Linked DNA regions of Heliomicrobium gestii. The main gene of each other region encodes a partner of the protein of the gene in region 2 in a complex. Links are inferred from orthologs where the notes say so. Each region holds a gene or a part of one and is shown on either strand. Other genes may lie near its edges. The genes, in order: secY and secG.

The links.
Region 1: the proteins of secG (region 2) and secY are in contact, whole or in part, in a crystal structure (PDB 5AWW), measured with the Thermus thermophilus proteins. The link is inferred for Heliomicrobium gestii from one-to-one orthologs. Residues at the interface, in WP_223903268.1 of Thermus thermophilus: Tyr5, Ile9, Tyr12, Leu13, Ala16, Leu19, Val20, Val23, Leu24, Gln26, Glu27, Pro28, Gln30, Gly31, Ala32, Asp34, Leu35, Met36, Gly37, Gly38, Ser39, Ala40, Asp41, Leu42, Phe43, Ala45, Arg46, Val48, Tyr53, Thr56; in WP_096411648.1 of Thermus thermophilus: Leu14, Gln16, Arg17, Phe20, Ile34, Pro35, Pro37, Ile72, Arg108, Arg109, Asn112, Gln113, Arg116, Ile117, Ile120, Pro145, Gly146, Trp147, Phe152, Phe155, Val156, Val159, Thr160, Val162, Ala163, Gly164, Ala166, Leu167, Trp170, Glu173.

What each region holds. Positions count from the first base shown.
Region 1 is NZ_WXEX01000002.1:331,065-337,674, forward strand. What follows is about bases 630-3,541. They hold secY (preprotein translocase subunit SecY), read right to left. Parts: upstream 2,760-3,541; coding sequence 1,500-2,759; downstream 630-1,499. Other genes in these bases: map (type I methionyl aminopeptidase), read right to left, coding at 630-719; GTO89_RS03545 (adenylate kinase), read right to left, coding at 719-1,369; rplO (50S ribosomal protein L15), read right to left, coding at 2,772-3,215; rpmD (50S ribosomal protein L30), read right to left, coding at 3,234-3,422; rpsE (30S ribosomal protein S5), read right to left, coding at 3,434-3,541. Also shown: more of map, read right to left, coding at 1-629; more of rpsE, read right to left, coding at 3,542-3,934; rplR (50S ribosomal protein L18), read right to left, coding at 3,961-4,329; rplF (50S ribosomal protein L6), read right to left, coding at 4,363-4,914; rpsH (30S ribosomal protein S8), read right to left, coding at 4,961-5,359; GTO89_RS03585 (type Z 30S ribosomal protein S14), read right to left, coding at 5,387-5,572; rplE (50S ribosomal protein L5), read right to left, coding at 5,594-6,136; rplX (50S ribosomal protein L24), read right to left, coding at 6,164-6,499; rplN (50S ribosomal protein L14), read right to left, coding at 6,518-6,610. UniProt on the Bacillus subtilis protein: The central subunit of the protein translocation channel SecYEG. Consists of two halves formed by TMs 1-5 and 6-10.
Region 2 is NZ_WXEX01000016.1:6,604-13,279, reverse strand. What follows is about bases 2,526-5,503. They hold secG (preprotein translocase subunit SecG), read left to right. Parts: upstream 2,526-3,891; coding sequence 3,892-4,116; downstream 4,117-5,503. Other genes in these bases: GTO89_RS15425 (sodium-translocating pyrophosphatase), read left to right, coding at 4,198-5,503; eno (phosphopyruvate hydratase), read left to right, coding at 2,526-3,639. Also shown: tpiA (triose-phosphate isomerase), read left to right, coding at 1-588; gpmI (2,3-bisphosphoglycerate-independent phosphoglycerate mutase), read left to right, coding at 686-2,209; more of eno, read left to right, coding at 2,350-2,525; more of GTO89_RS15425, read left to right, coding at 5,504-6,258; Sec-independent protein translocase protein TatB, read left to right, coding at 6,372-6,676. UniProt on the Bacillus subtilis protein: Involved in protein export. Participates in an early event of protein translocation.

The DNA.
Region 1 (6,610 bases), on a different replicon or contig from region 2:
TCATCGGTAATGGCGATGGTATGCTCAAAATGGGCGGACGGCTTATGGTCTTTCGTGACCACCGTCCACTGGTCTTCCTTGGTTTCGACTTCCCAGGTTCCCGCGTTGACCATCGGTTCAATGGCCAGCGTCATGCCCGATTGAAGCCGCGGTCCCCGTCCAGCCGGCCCGAAATTGGGCACCTGCGGTTCTTCATGCATCTTTTTGCCGATGCCGTGACCCACAAATTGGCGGACAACGGAAAACCCGTTTCCTTCAACATAGTTCTGAATGGAGTGGGATATATCAAAGAGACGGTTGCCTACTTTCGCTTCTTCGATGCCGATCTCCAGGGAACGGCGCGTCACGTCCAGCAGGCGTTGAAGCGATTCGTCAATTTCCCCGACAGGCAGCGTCACCGCAGCGTCGCCATGGTAATCATTGACATATGCTCCGACGTCAATACTGATAATATCCCCCGTTTGCAACTGCCGTAAACCTGGAATGCCATGAACGACTTGTTCGTTGATGGAGGCGCAGATGGAAGCGGGGAAGCCCTGGTAGCCTTTGAAGGAGGGCTTGGCGCCCTTCGAGCAGATGAAATCCTCCGCCTTCTGGTCCAGTTCTGCCGTGGTCACTCCCGGCGCCACCGCTTTTTCCATCTCTCGCAGGGTCTCGGCCACAATCCGACCGGCATCCCGCATGTAATCGAGTTCCCGGGCGGCTTTCAAGACGATCATCAGGCGTCTCTCCCCAGGGCGGCGCAGATGTCCGCAAACACCGCCGCCATATCCTGTTCCCCGTTGATTCGCTTGTAGCGTCCTTTGGCCTCATAGTATTCAATGAGCGGTTGAGTCTGCCGGGTATATACATCCAAACGGTTCTCCGCCGTTTCGCGGGAGTCGTCGCTGCGCTGGTACAGTTCGCCGCCACACTTGCCGCATACCCTCTCCGAGGGAGGCGGGTTGAAGACGACATGGTAGGTAGCGCCGCACTGGCGGCAGATACGACGACCAGTCAACCGTTCGATCAGGTTTTCCCGGGGGACATGGATGTCGACGACGGCATCCAGTTCCAAGGCCAGTTCCTTCAAGGTTGCTTCCAACGCATCCGCTTGGGGCACGGTGCGGGGGAACCCGTCCAGGAGGAAGCCTTTTCGGCAGTCGTCCTGGGCCAAACGTTCCCGCACGATCCCGATGGTTACTTCATCAGGAACGAGTTGACCGGCATCCATGAAGGATTTGGCCTTCCGACCCAGTTCCGTACCGTTTTTAATGGCGGCGCGAAACATGTCGCCAGTGGAAATGTGGGGAATGGCAAACTGGCTCACCAGCTTTTCGGCTTGAGTCCCTTTGCCGGCGCCCGGCGGACCCATCAGCAATACGTTCACGGTATATCCCTCCGTAAATCCCCCGTCCATACTGACAGGGATGGTTGCTGTGGGCAGGTCCGGGATGTTTCCTTGCCGCTCCGTAGACAGATTTCCTCCGTCCAGGGACATGCCCACTCTTTATATACTTCTATTTCATGAATCCTTGGTAATGCCGCATCAACATGTTGGATTCCAGTTGCTTCATCGTATCCAAGGCCACACCGACGCAAATCAGAAGCGCCGTGCCGCCGAAGTAGATGTTGGTGATCCCGGTCAACATGATGACGAAGGTCGGCAACAGGGAGATGACCGCCAGGAACAACGCGCCAACCAGCGTGATGCGAGACATCACCCTGGTGATGTAGTCGGCTGTCGGTTTTCCGGGCCGGAGCCCGGGGATGAAGCCGCCATGCTTCTTCATGTTGTCGGCCACATCGACAGGGTTGAAGGTGATGGCGGTGTAGAAGTAGGTGAAGAAGAGGATCAGCAGGGCATAGAAGGCGCTATGCAGGAAGGAGCCGAAGTTGAAGTACTGCTGAAACCACTGTCCCACCGGAGAACCGGGGAAGAAGGCGGCAATCGTCGTCGGCAGGGCCAGGATGGAGGAGGCGAAGATAACGGGGATGACGCCAGCCTGGTTGACCCGCAGGGGAATGTGGGTGCTGTGCCCGCCGTAGACGCGCCGTCCGACGACCCGTTTGGCGTAGTTGACCGGGATGCGCCGCTGCCCTTCATTGATGTAGATGATCCCCGCGATGGTGGCGGCGGCGATCAGCACGAAGAGCAGGACGTTCAGCACGTTCGTCGTGCCGACTCGGACGTACTCATAGAGCTGTCCGATGCCGGAAGGGAGTCGGGAGACGATACCGGCGAAGATGATCAGCGAAATGCCGTTGCCGATCCCTTTCTCGGTGATTCGCTCGCCGATCCACATCAGAAAGACCGTGCCGGCCGTCAGGGTTACAGCGACAAGCAGGTAACTCCCGACGGTAGGGTTAGCGACGGCGCCTTTCAGACCATAGGAGAGTCCGATGGCCTGAATAAAAGCCAGGATGATGGTGAAGTAGCGGGTGTACTCGGTGATTTTTCTCCGACCCTCTTCGCCCTCTTTGGCCAGTTGTTCCAACGAGGGGATAACGACGGTGAGGAGTTGCATGATGATCGATGCGTTGATGTAGGGGGTAATGCTCATGGCGAAGACGGAGAATTTCCGGAAAGAGCCACCTGAAATCACGTCAAAGAAGCCGAAGAGGGCCCCCGAGTTCAACAGTTGATCGATCACTTCGCGGTTAATGCCTGGCACAGGAATGTGAGCGCCGATGCGGAAGACAAGGAACATCATCAGCGTGAAGACGATCTTGCTCCGCAGATCGGGCAGTTTCCAGGCATTTTGCAGAGTGCCCACCAGAGTGGACATGTCTTACATCACCTCTACTTGGCCGCCAGCAGCTTTGATCTTCTCCGCCGCAGCCTCACTCACCCCATGGAGTTTTACCGTCAACGCTTTTTCGATGTTGCCTTCAGCCAGGAGCTTGACGCCGTCTTTCAGCTTCTTGATCATTTTCCGTTCCAGAAGCAGTTCCGGCGTCACCACCGTGCCAGCCTCGAAGACATCGAGGTCGCCCACGTTGATGATGGCGAATTCCTTTTTAAAGGGGGCATTGGAAAAGCCCCGCTTGGGAATCCGGCGCTGGAGCGGTTGTTGACCGCCTTCAAAGCCGGGACGGACACCGCCGCCGGAGCGAGCTTTTTGACCTTTATGACCACGGCCGGCCGTTTTGCCCAGGCCGGAACCGGTGCCTTGCCCTTTCCGGGTCGGTTTTTGCCGCGACCCCGGAGCCGGTTTCAGATCATGGAGTTGCAATGGGTACACCTCCTCGCGTTAGGCTTCCACTTCTTCCACGGTCACCAGGTGGTTGACCGTGCGAATCATGCCCCGGATGGCGGGGGTATCATCGTGGAGGACCGATTGATGGAGCTTTTTGAGACCCAGGGTGGCCACGGTGAGCTTTTGGTTCTTGGAGTAACCGATGGCGCTTTTCACCCAGGTGATCTTAAGTTTGTTAGCCACGGTTGACCCTCCTAACCAATAATCTCTTCGACCGTTTTGCCGCGCAGTTTGGCGACCTCTTCGGCGCGCTTCAGGCTGCGCAGGCCTTCCATGGTGGCGCGCACCATGTTGTTGGCGTTGTTGGATCCCAGGGACTTGGTGAGGATATCGTGAATCCCAGCCAGTTCGAGGACGGCGCAGACAGGGCCGCCAGCGATGACGCCGGTACCTTTGGAGGCCGGCTTCAGCAACACACGGCCAGCGCCGAACACGCCGAGGGCGGGATGGGGGATGGTTGTGCCAACCATGGGGACGACGATCAGGTTCTTTTTCGCGTCTTCAACGCCTTTGCGGATCGCTTCAGGCACTTCGCCGGCCTTGCCGAGGCCGAAGCCTACGTGGCCTTTGCCGTCACCGACAACAACCAGGGCGCTGAAGGAGAAACGGCGACCGCCTTTGACGACTTTCGCCACGCGGTTGATGTAGACGACTTTTTCCTGAAGATCCAGACCGCTCGCGTCTATTCTTGCCATTCTTTTCCCTCCTTTATGCGGGACGCTTAGAATTGAAGCCCCGCTTCCCGGGCTGCTTCGGCCAGAGCTGCGATCCGGCCATGGTAGATATAACCGCCGCGGTCAAAGACCACTTTTTCGATGCCTTGTTCCAGGGCTTTCTTGGCGACGAGTTCGCCGACCTTTTTGGCCCCTTCGATGTTCCCGCCGGATACGTTGGCTGCCTTGAAATCGCCGTCGAGGCTGGAGGCGGCCACCAGGGTCCGGCCGGTGACATCATTGACCACTTGGGCGTAGATATGATTGAGACTGCGGAAGACGCACAGGCGGGGACGCTCTTCAGTGCCCTGCACCCGTTTGCGAATCCGCATGTGTTTCTTCAGACGTGCGGCATCGCGGTCAAGTTTTTTGATCACTCGGGCTCACTCCCTTCGACCTCGGGTTAGGGCTTATTTTTTGCCTTTTTTACCGCCGGTCTTACCGACTTTGCGGCGGATGACTTCGGTATCATACTTGATGCCCTTGCCCTTATAGGGTTCAGGCTCCCGTACGGCGCGGATGTTGGCCGCCAGCGCGCCCACTTTTTCCTTGTCGATCCCTTTGACGATGACCTTCGTCGGAACAGGGACTTCCACTTCCAGCCCTTCACCGGGGTCGATCTCGACCGGGTGGCTGTAGCCGACGGTGAGGACAAGCTTTTTGCCTTGCTTGGCCGCCCGGTAGCCGACGCCGACCAGTTCCAGGTTTTTGCTGAAGCCCGTGGACACACCGTCAACCATGTTGGCGACGAGGGTGCGGCTCAGGCCGTGAAGGGAGCGATGGAATTTATCGTCGCTGGGGCGCGTAACCTGGACGGTGTTGCCTTCCACCGTGACGATGATGTCTTTATGGAGTTCCCGGCTGAGTTCGCCTTTCGGCCCTTTCACCGTAACGACATTGCCTTCAATCGTTACGTTGACGCCGGCCGGGATCGCCACGGGTTTCTTGCCGATCCGTGACATGGTCACACCTCCTGCTGTGTGCGATTCGGTTCAAAGAATAGGTCTGTTACCAGATGTAGCAGAGAACTTCTCCGCCGAGGCCGGCTTTCCGAGCAGCTTTGTCGCTCATGATGCCCTGCGAGGTCGAAAGAACGGCGACACCCAGTCCGCCGAGGACCTTGGGAATCTCTTCTTTGCGGGCGTAGACGCGCAGGCCCGGCTTGGAGATCCGTTTGACGCCGGTGATGACTTTCTCACGGTTGGGGCCGAACTTCAGGTAGATGCGGAGCAGGCCTTGCTTGTTGTCTTCGACGTACTCGACGTCTTTGACATAACCTTCGCTCTTGAAGATCTCTGCGATGGCCCGCTTGACTTTGGAAGCCGGAACTTCCACTTTGTCATGGTAAACCATATTGGCATTGCGGATCCGTGTCAGGAAATCCGCGATTGGATCGGTCATGACCATTGGGCTGGTACCCCCCTCCGTGTATCTTTACCAACTGGCCTTGGTCACGCCGGGGATTTCCCCTTTGTAGGCCAGGTTGCGGAAGCAAATCCGGCACATCCCAAATTTCCGCATGTAAGCGTGGGGGCGTCCGCAGATCTTGCAGCGATTGTGCGCGCGGACGCGAAATTTGGGGGAACGGCTTTGTTTCACGATCATGGATGTTTTTGCCACGAGATTCCCTCCTGTAATGCCTTATTCGGCGCGGAACGGCATTCCGATCAGCCGAAGGAGTTCACGGGCTTCTTCGTCGGTCTTGGCCGTCGTCACAAACGTGACGTCCATCCCGCGCATACGGTCGATCTTATCGTACTCAATTTCCGGGAAAATCAGTTGTTCCTTCAGGCCGAGGGTGTAGTTGCCGCGACCGTCGAAGGATTTGGGGCTCACGCCGCGGAAGTCGCGGACGCGGGGCAAGGACAGGGTGACAAGTTTGTCGACGAAGTCGTACATCTTGTCGCCGCGCAGGGTCACCTTGCAGCCGATCTTCATGCCTTCCCGCAGTTTAAAGCCGGCGATGGATTTCTTCGCCGTCGTGATGACCGGTTTCTGGCCGGTGATGCGGGTCAGGTCGCCTACCGCCGCGTCAAGACCTTTGGGGTTCGAAATCGCTTCCCCGAGGCCCATGTTGACGACGACTTTTTCCAGGCGGGGGATTTGCATGACGTTCTTATATCCGAACCGCTGCATCATGGCAGCGTTGACATCGGTTTGAATCTTTTCTTTCAGACGGGCCAATCTGCTGACCTCCTCTCGGACGAGGCTTTACTTGTCTTTGTCAAGCACGTCGCCGCATTTGCGGCAGATGCGAGCCTTGTCGCCGTTTTCCAAGAACATATGACCGCTGCGCACCGGCCGGTCGCATTTGGGGCAGAAAATCATCACGTTGGAGGCATCGATGGGCGCCTCTTTCTCGATGATGCCGCCTTGGGGATTGGCTTTGCTGGGCTTCGAGTGCCGTTTGACGACGTTAACCTTCTCAACGACAACCCGGTTTTTGGCGGGAATCACTTCAATGATTTTGCCTTTTTTCCCAGCGTCCTTGCCGGTGATGACCTGTACCAGATCGCCTTTTCTTACATGGACTTTCGGGTTGGCCATGGTGCTTTCACCTCCACCCTACAGTACTTCGGGGGCCAACGAAATGATCTTCATGAAATCGCGGTCGCGGAGTTCGCGGGCCACGGGCCCGAAGATACGGGTCCCCTTCGG
Region 2 (6,676 bases):
ACGAATGTTTTCGTCGGCGGCCAGAACATGCACCCGGCGCGGGAAGGCGCCTTTACCGGCGAAATCGCGCCGCCCATGTTAATAGCCCTCGGTTGCCGTTATGTCATCATCGGCCATTCGGAACGGCGCCAGTATTTCGGCGAGACGGACGCGACGGTGGCCGAAAAGGTCCGGTCGGCTTTGGCTGAGGGGCTGATTCCCATCGTCTGTGTCGGCGAAACGCTGGAGCAGCGGGAAAAGGGAGTCACCGATCCCGTCGTGGAGATTCAGGTCCGCCAGGGATTGGCCGGCCTGTCGCCGGAGGAACTGGCCGGCGTCATCATCGCCTATGAACCGATCTGGGCGATCGGGACGGGACGCACTGCATCGCCCGATGATGCGCAGCAGGTCTGCGCCTTCATCCGTTCCGTGCTGGCCGGACTGGCTGGCGACAAGGCGCAGGAGACGCGCATTCTCTACGGGGGCAGTGTGAAGCCGGAGAACATCAAGGAATTGATGAACCGGCCGGACATTGACGGCGCCCTCGTTGGCGGCGCCAGCCTCAAAGCCGAATCCTTCGCCCGCATCGCCCGCTTCGAGGAACAGTAAGCGAAGAAGAACCGTAAACGAAGAAAACGCGCAAGCGACGGCATTCAAGGATAAGGAAGTGACACCATTGCCAGCATCGACGCAACAGAAGCCAGTCATGCTCATCGTCCTTGACGGATGGGGCCTGCGGGAAGAGGTGGAAGGGAACACCCTGAAGGTCGCCAACCTGCCCAACTATCAACGCCTATGGGAGACCTATCCCCATACGGCCATCCAAGCCTCCGGCGAGTATGTGGGCCTGCCGAAAGGGCAGATCGGCAATTCCGAAGTGGGGCACCTGAATATCGGCGCTGGTCGCGTCGTCTACCAGGAATTGACGCGCATCTCCAAGGCGGTGGAGACGGGCGATTTGGCCAAGAACCGGGTCATTGGGGATACGATGGATCGACTGAAGGGGACGGACAAGGCCCTGCACCTGATGGGGCTCCTCTCCGACGGCGGCGTGCACAGCCACATCGACCACCTCTTTGCTCTTTTAGATATGGCTGTGGCGCGAGGCGTCGAGCGGATCTTTGTTCACGCCTTTTTGGATGGCCGTGATGTGCCGCCGGCCAACGCCAAAGAGTATATCGACGCCCTGGAAAAGAAACTGGAACAGCTCGGCCGCGGGCAGTTGGCCACCGTGAGCGGCCGGTACTACGCGATGGATCGGGATCAACGGTGGGATCGCCTGCAAAAGGCTTGGGACGCTATGGTTCATGGTTGCGGAGAGAAGGCGACCTTGGGCGCCGCCGCTGTGGAGGCTGCCTACCATGCCCGCGTGACCGATGAGTTCGTGCCGCCGACGGTGATCGTCGACGGCCAGGGCGAGCCCAGGGGCACCGTCGGCGACGGCGACTCGGTGCTGTTTTTCAACTTCCGGGCCGACCGGGCCCGTCAGTTGACACGGGCCTTTGTGGATGCCGATTTCGCCGGTTTTGACCGCGGTCCCCAGGCGCCGCAGGTGCACTTCTGTTGCCTGACCCAGTATGACGTTACCATTGACGCGCCGGTCGCTTTTTTGCCCCAAAACCTGGAGAACACCTTCGGCCAGGTGATCGCCAAAGCCGGGCTGCGGCAGTTGCGCATCGCCGAGACAGAGAAGTACGCCCATGTGACCTTCTTCTTCAACGGCGGCGTAGAGGAGCCGAATCCAGGCGAGGAGCGCATCCTTGTGCCGTCGCCGAAAGTGGCGACGTACAACCTCCAGCCGGAGATGAGCGCCGGGCAGGTGACCGAAAAGGTGCTGGCCGAGATCGAGGCGGAGAAATACGACGTGATCATCCTCAACTTCGCCAATCCCGATATGGTGGGGCACACCGGGATGATGCCGGCGGCGATCCAAGCGGTCGAGGCGGTCGATCAGTGCCTGGGCCGCGTTGTGCCGGCGGTGCTGGCCAAAGGCGGCGCGTTAGTGATCACGGCGGATCACGGCAATGTGGAGATGATGATCGACCCCAACGACGGCGGGCCCCATACGGCCCATACGACCGATCTGGTGCCGGTCATGCTCGTCAGTGACCGCCATAAAGACCGGCGACTGCGCGCTGCAGGCGCCCTTGAGGATATCGCGCCGACGCTGCTGGGCCTGCTTGGCGTGCAGCCGCCGCCGGAGATGACAGGGAAGTCCCTGATCTCGTAGGGTTGGGTCCATTGGCCTGTTCGCTACGAGCTTCGCAGCTGCTCGCTTGATGGCTTGCCCAACCGGAAACGAGTCTATAATTGCAAGACAAAAATGTACACAATAACCAAAGAATCAATACGTATTGGAGGAATCGATTCATGTCTGTTATCGCTGAAATTTATGCTCGTGAGATTCTGGATTCCCGTGGGAACCCGACCGTTGAGGTTGATGTGGTCTTGGAAGACGGGACGCTGGGTCGGGCAGCCGTGCCGTCGGGCGCGTCCACAGGCGCTTATGAAGCGGTGGAACTGCGCGACGACGACAAAGGGCGGTACTTGGGCAAGGGCGTACAGAACGCTGTCGACAATGTGAACCTGGAGATCGCGCCGGAACTGATCGGCTGGGACGTGACCCGGCAGATGGACATCGACCAGCGGATGATCGAACTGGACGGCACGCCGAATAAGGGCCGCCTCGGGGCGAACGCCATCCTGGGCGTCTCCATGGCTTGCGCCAAAGCGGCTGCGCAGTATGTCGGCCTCCCCCTCTACCAGTACCTCGGCGGTGTCTTCGCCCGGGAACTGCCTGTTCCGATGATGAACATCCTCAACGGCGGCAAACATGCCGACAACAACGTGGATATCCAGGAATTCATGGTCATGCCCATCGGCGCGGCGAGTTTCTCCGAGGGCCTGCGCATGGGCGTCGAAGTCTTCCATGCCCTCAAAAAAGTGCTCAAGGGCAAGGGGATGAACACGGCTGTTGGTGATGAAGGCGGTTTTGCCCCCAACCTGTCCTCCAATGAAGAAGCGCTGCAGGTGATCATCGAGGCGATCAAAGCGGCCGGTTACAACCCGGGGACAGAGATCCTGCTGGCCGTTGACGCTGCCGCTTCCGAGATGTTCAAGGACGGCAAGTACCACCTGGAAGGGGAGGGCAAGGTTAAGTCTTCCGCCGAGATGGTCGACTACTGGGAAGACTTGGTTAACCGCTACCCCATCGTTTCGATTGAGGACGGCCTGAACGAGGATGATTGGGAAGGCTGGAAGCTGCTCACCGATCGCCTCGGCAAGCGGGTGCAACTGGTCGGCGACGACCTCTTTGTCACCAATACGGAGAAGCTGGAAAAGGGCATTGAAACCGGCGTCGGCAACTCCATTCTGATCAAGGTCAACCAAATCGGCTCGATCACGGAAACGCTGGCGGCGATCGAAATGGCGCGCCGGGCCGGCTACACGACGGTCATCTCCCACCGCTCCGGTGAGACGGAAGACGCCACCATCGCCGATCTGGCTGTCGCCGTCAACGCCGGCCAGATCAAGACGGGCGCTCCTTCCCGCACGGACCGGGTCGCCAAGTACAACCAACTGCTGCGGATCGAAGAGGAACTGGACGAACGCGCTCTCTATCGCGGCAAGAAGACCTTTTTCAACCTGGAGCGCCGGTAAGAATCGACGCGGAACGGTTGCCATCAACATCCGTCCATGGTATGTATTGCATTTGACTGGGGTAAAATAGGGCTACGGGATCCGGGTTACCGACCCGGATCCCCTTCTCTTTCTTACAAGACGATTCATGAAGGTGAGGTTGCTGCATTGCAAACAATCTCACGATCAAGCCCGCTGCCTTGTCTTTATCTGGTGGACGTGCTAAAATTCTTATGTTAAAAATGCCAGGAGTAAAGTAGGGGAGGTGTAATTTTGCAGACATTTATCATTATTATTCATGTCATCGCCAGCCTCGGCTTAATGGCCTCTGTTGTCATGCAGTCCGGAAAAAGCGCGGGACTGTCCGGCGCGATCGCAGGCGGTGCTGAAAGCTTTTTTGGCAAGAAGAAAGGGCTCGATGACCTACTCAGCAAGATGACGATGGTATTTGCCGCTCTTTTCTTGCTTAGCGCCTTGGGGCTGTCCATGGTGGGGTAATCATCTGGGGTTAGCATATTCTGGGGTTACTTGGTAGAGTGTCAAAGAATACGGGAATAACATAAGGAGCGTGAACACTCCGTGAATTACCCGTTGATTGCGGCGGCCACCGGCGTCGTCAGCCTGCTGTTTGCCGCCTATCTGGCCATGAGCGTGTTAAAAGAGGACCAAGGGACTCAGCGCATGAAAGAGATCTCTCAGGCCATTTTTGAAGGGGCCATGGCCTTTCTGAACCGCCAGTACAAGACCCTCATCCCCTTTGCCCTGATCATTTTCGGCGCCCTGCTGGTCGGCAACTGGGGCAACCAGAAGCTCGCCTGGGGGCAGGCCATCTCCTTCCTGGTCGGCGCCGGCTTTTCCGCCGTCGCCGGCTATGTCGGCATGACCATCGCCACCAAGTCCAACGCCCGGACGACGGCTGCGGCCATGCGCGGCCTCAATGAAGCCCTCTCGGTCGCCTTTCGGGGCGGCGCCGTCATGGGCATGTCAGTCGCCGGTCTCGGTCTGCTCGGCGTCTCTGTGCTTTACATCGTCTTCCAGGATGCCGTGATCATCAACTCCTTCGCCTTCGGCGCCTCTGTCATCGCCCTCTTCGCCCGTGTCGGCGGCGGCATCTACACCAAGGCGGCTGATGTGGGCGCCGACCTGGTGGGCAAGGTCGAGGCCGGCATCCCTGAAGATGATCCGCGCAACCCCGCCGTCATCGCTGACAACGTCGGTGACAACGTGGGTGACACGGCTGGTATGGGCGCCGACCTTTACGAATCCTATGCGGCCACGACCATCGCCGCCATGCTGATCGGCGTCACCGTCTTCCCGAACCGGTTGGAGGGGCTCTTTTACCCGCTGCTGATCGGCGCGGCCGGGATCGTCGCCGCCATCATCGCCTCCTTTTTCGTCCGCACCACCGAGGACGGCGATCCGCAGATGGCGTTGAACAAAGGCCTCTGGGGCACCAACCTCCTCACGGCCGTCGCCACCTACTTCATCGCCGCTTCTCTCTTCGAGGGTGTGGGCGTCGCCAATCCGAGCGCCTTTCCCTCTGGTGTGCCCCTGGGCCTGACGATCTCTGTCGTCAGCGGCCTGCTCGTGAACGTGGCCGTCGGTTGGGTCACCGAATACTACACCTCCTACAATTATAAGCCGGCCCAACATATCGCGTCGTCGTCCCTGACTGGACCGGCAACCAACATCATCGCTGGCATCGGCGTCGGTCTCAAGTCGACTGCGTTACCCATCATTGTGATTGTCATTGCGATTGCTGTCTCCTACCATTTCGCCGGCATCTACGGCATCGCCATGGCTGCCATGGGCATGCTCTGCACCGCCGGCATGGTCGTCGCCATCGACTCTTTCGGACCGGTCGCTGACAACGCTGGCGGCATCGCCGAGATGGCCGAACTGGGACCGGAAGTTCGCAAAAAGACGGATAAGCTGGACGCAGTCGGCAACACAACGGCTGCCGTGGCCAAAGGTTTCGCTATCGGATCGGCGGCGTTGACCGCGCTGGCGCTGTTCACCGCTTTTGCCGAAGAAGTGATCAAGTCGCCCGGCGTATCGAAGGCGCTCGCCGGCAGCCACTTCATCCTCAACCTGCTGGAACCGAAGATCATCATCGGCCTCTTCATCGGCGGCACAGTGCCTTTCCTCTTCTGCGCCTTTGCCATGGAAGCCGTCGGCAAGGCTGCCTTTGAGATGATCGGTGAGGTTCGCCGCCAGTTCCGGGAGATCCCCGGCCTGATGGAAGGCAAAGCCAAACCCGACTACGCCCGATGCGTTGACATCTCCACCCAGGCGGCCATCCGCCAGATGATCGCCCCCGGTCTGCTGGCTGTCATCACCCCGCTCATCGTCGGCTTCGGCTTCGGCGCCCAGGCGTTGGGCGGCATGCTGGCCGGCGTGACCGTGGCAGGCGTCCTCCTGGCCATTTTCATGGCCAACGCTGGCGGCGCCTGGGACAACGCCAAGAAGTACATCGAGAGCGGCAAACACGGCGGCAAACGGACAGAAGCCCACGCCGCCGCCGTCATCGGCGACACCGTTGGCGACCCCTTCAAGGATACGGCCGGCCCGTCATTGAACGCGTTAATCAAGGTGACCGGCACCATCTCCCTGATCATCGCCCCCTTCTTGAACCTGTAAGGTATTGATGACCCCTATCGACACCGGGACCGGCGACGGTTCCGGTGTCTTTCAATTCCTCGGACAAAGTGTGGTATAATGGGCCTATCCTATTCTCGAAAGGAGCCCTTGCCGTGTTTAACATCGGCTTTCCCGAACTTGTGCTGATCTTCATCGTCGCCCTCATCGTCCTCGGTCCCAGCAAATTGCCGGAGGTCGGACGGAGCGTGGGCAAGGCGCTCGGCGAATTTCGCCGCGCCACCGAAGGGCTGAAATCACAAATGAATGAAGCCATGGAACCGGTCAAAGACGTAAAAAACACGATCCAGGAAGCGTCTGCTCCTGTCCGGGAAGCCCGCTCAGTGATGACCGACCCCCAAGGGTACGTCGCAGAAAAGGCGAAAGAAACCCTGTTGGGTGAACCAGCGGATAAAAGGGC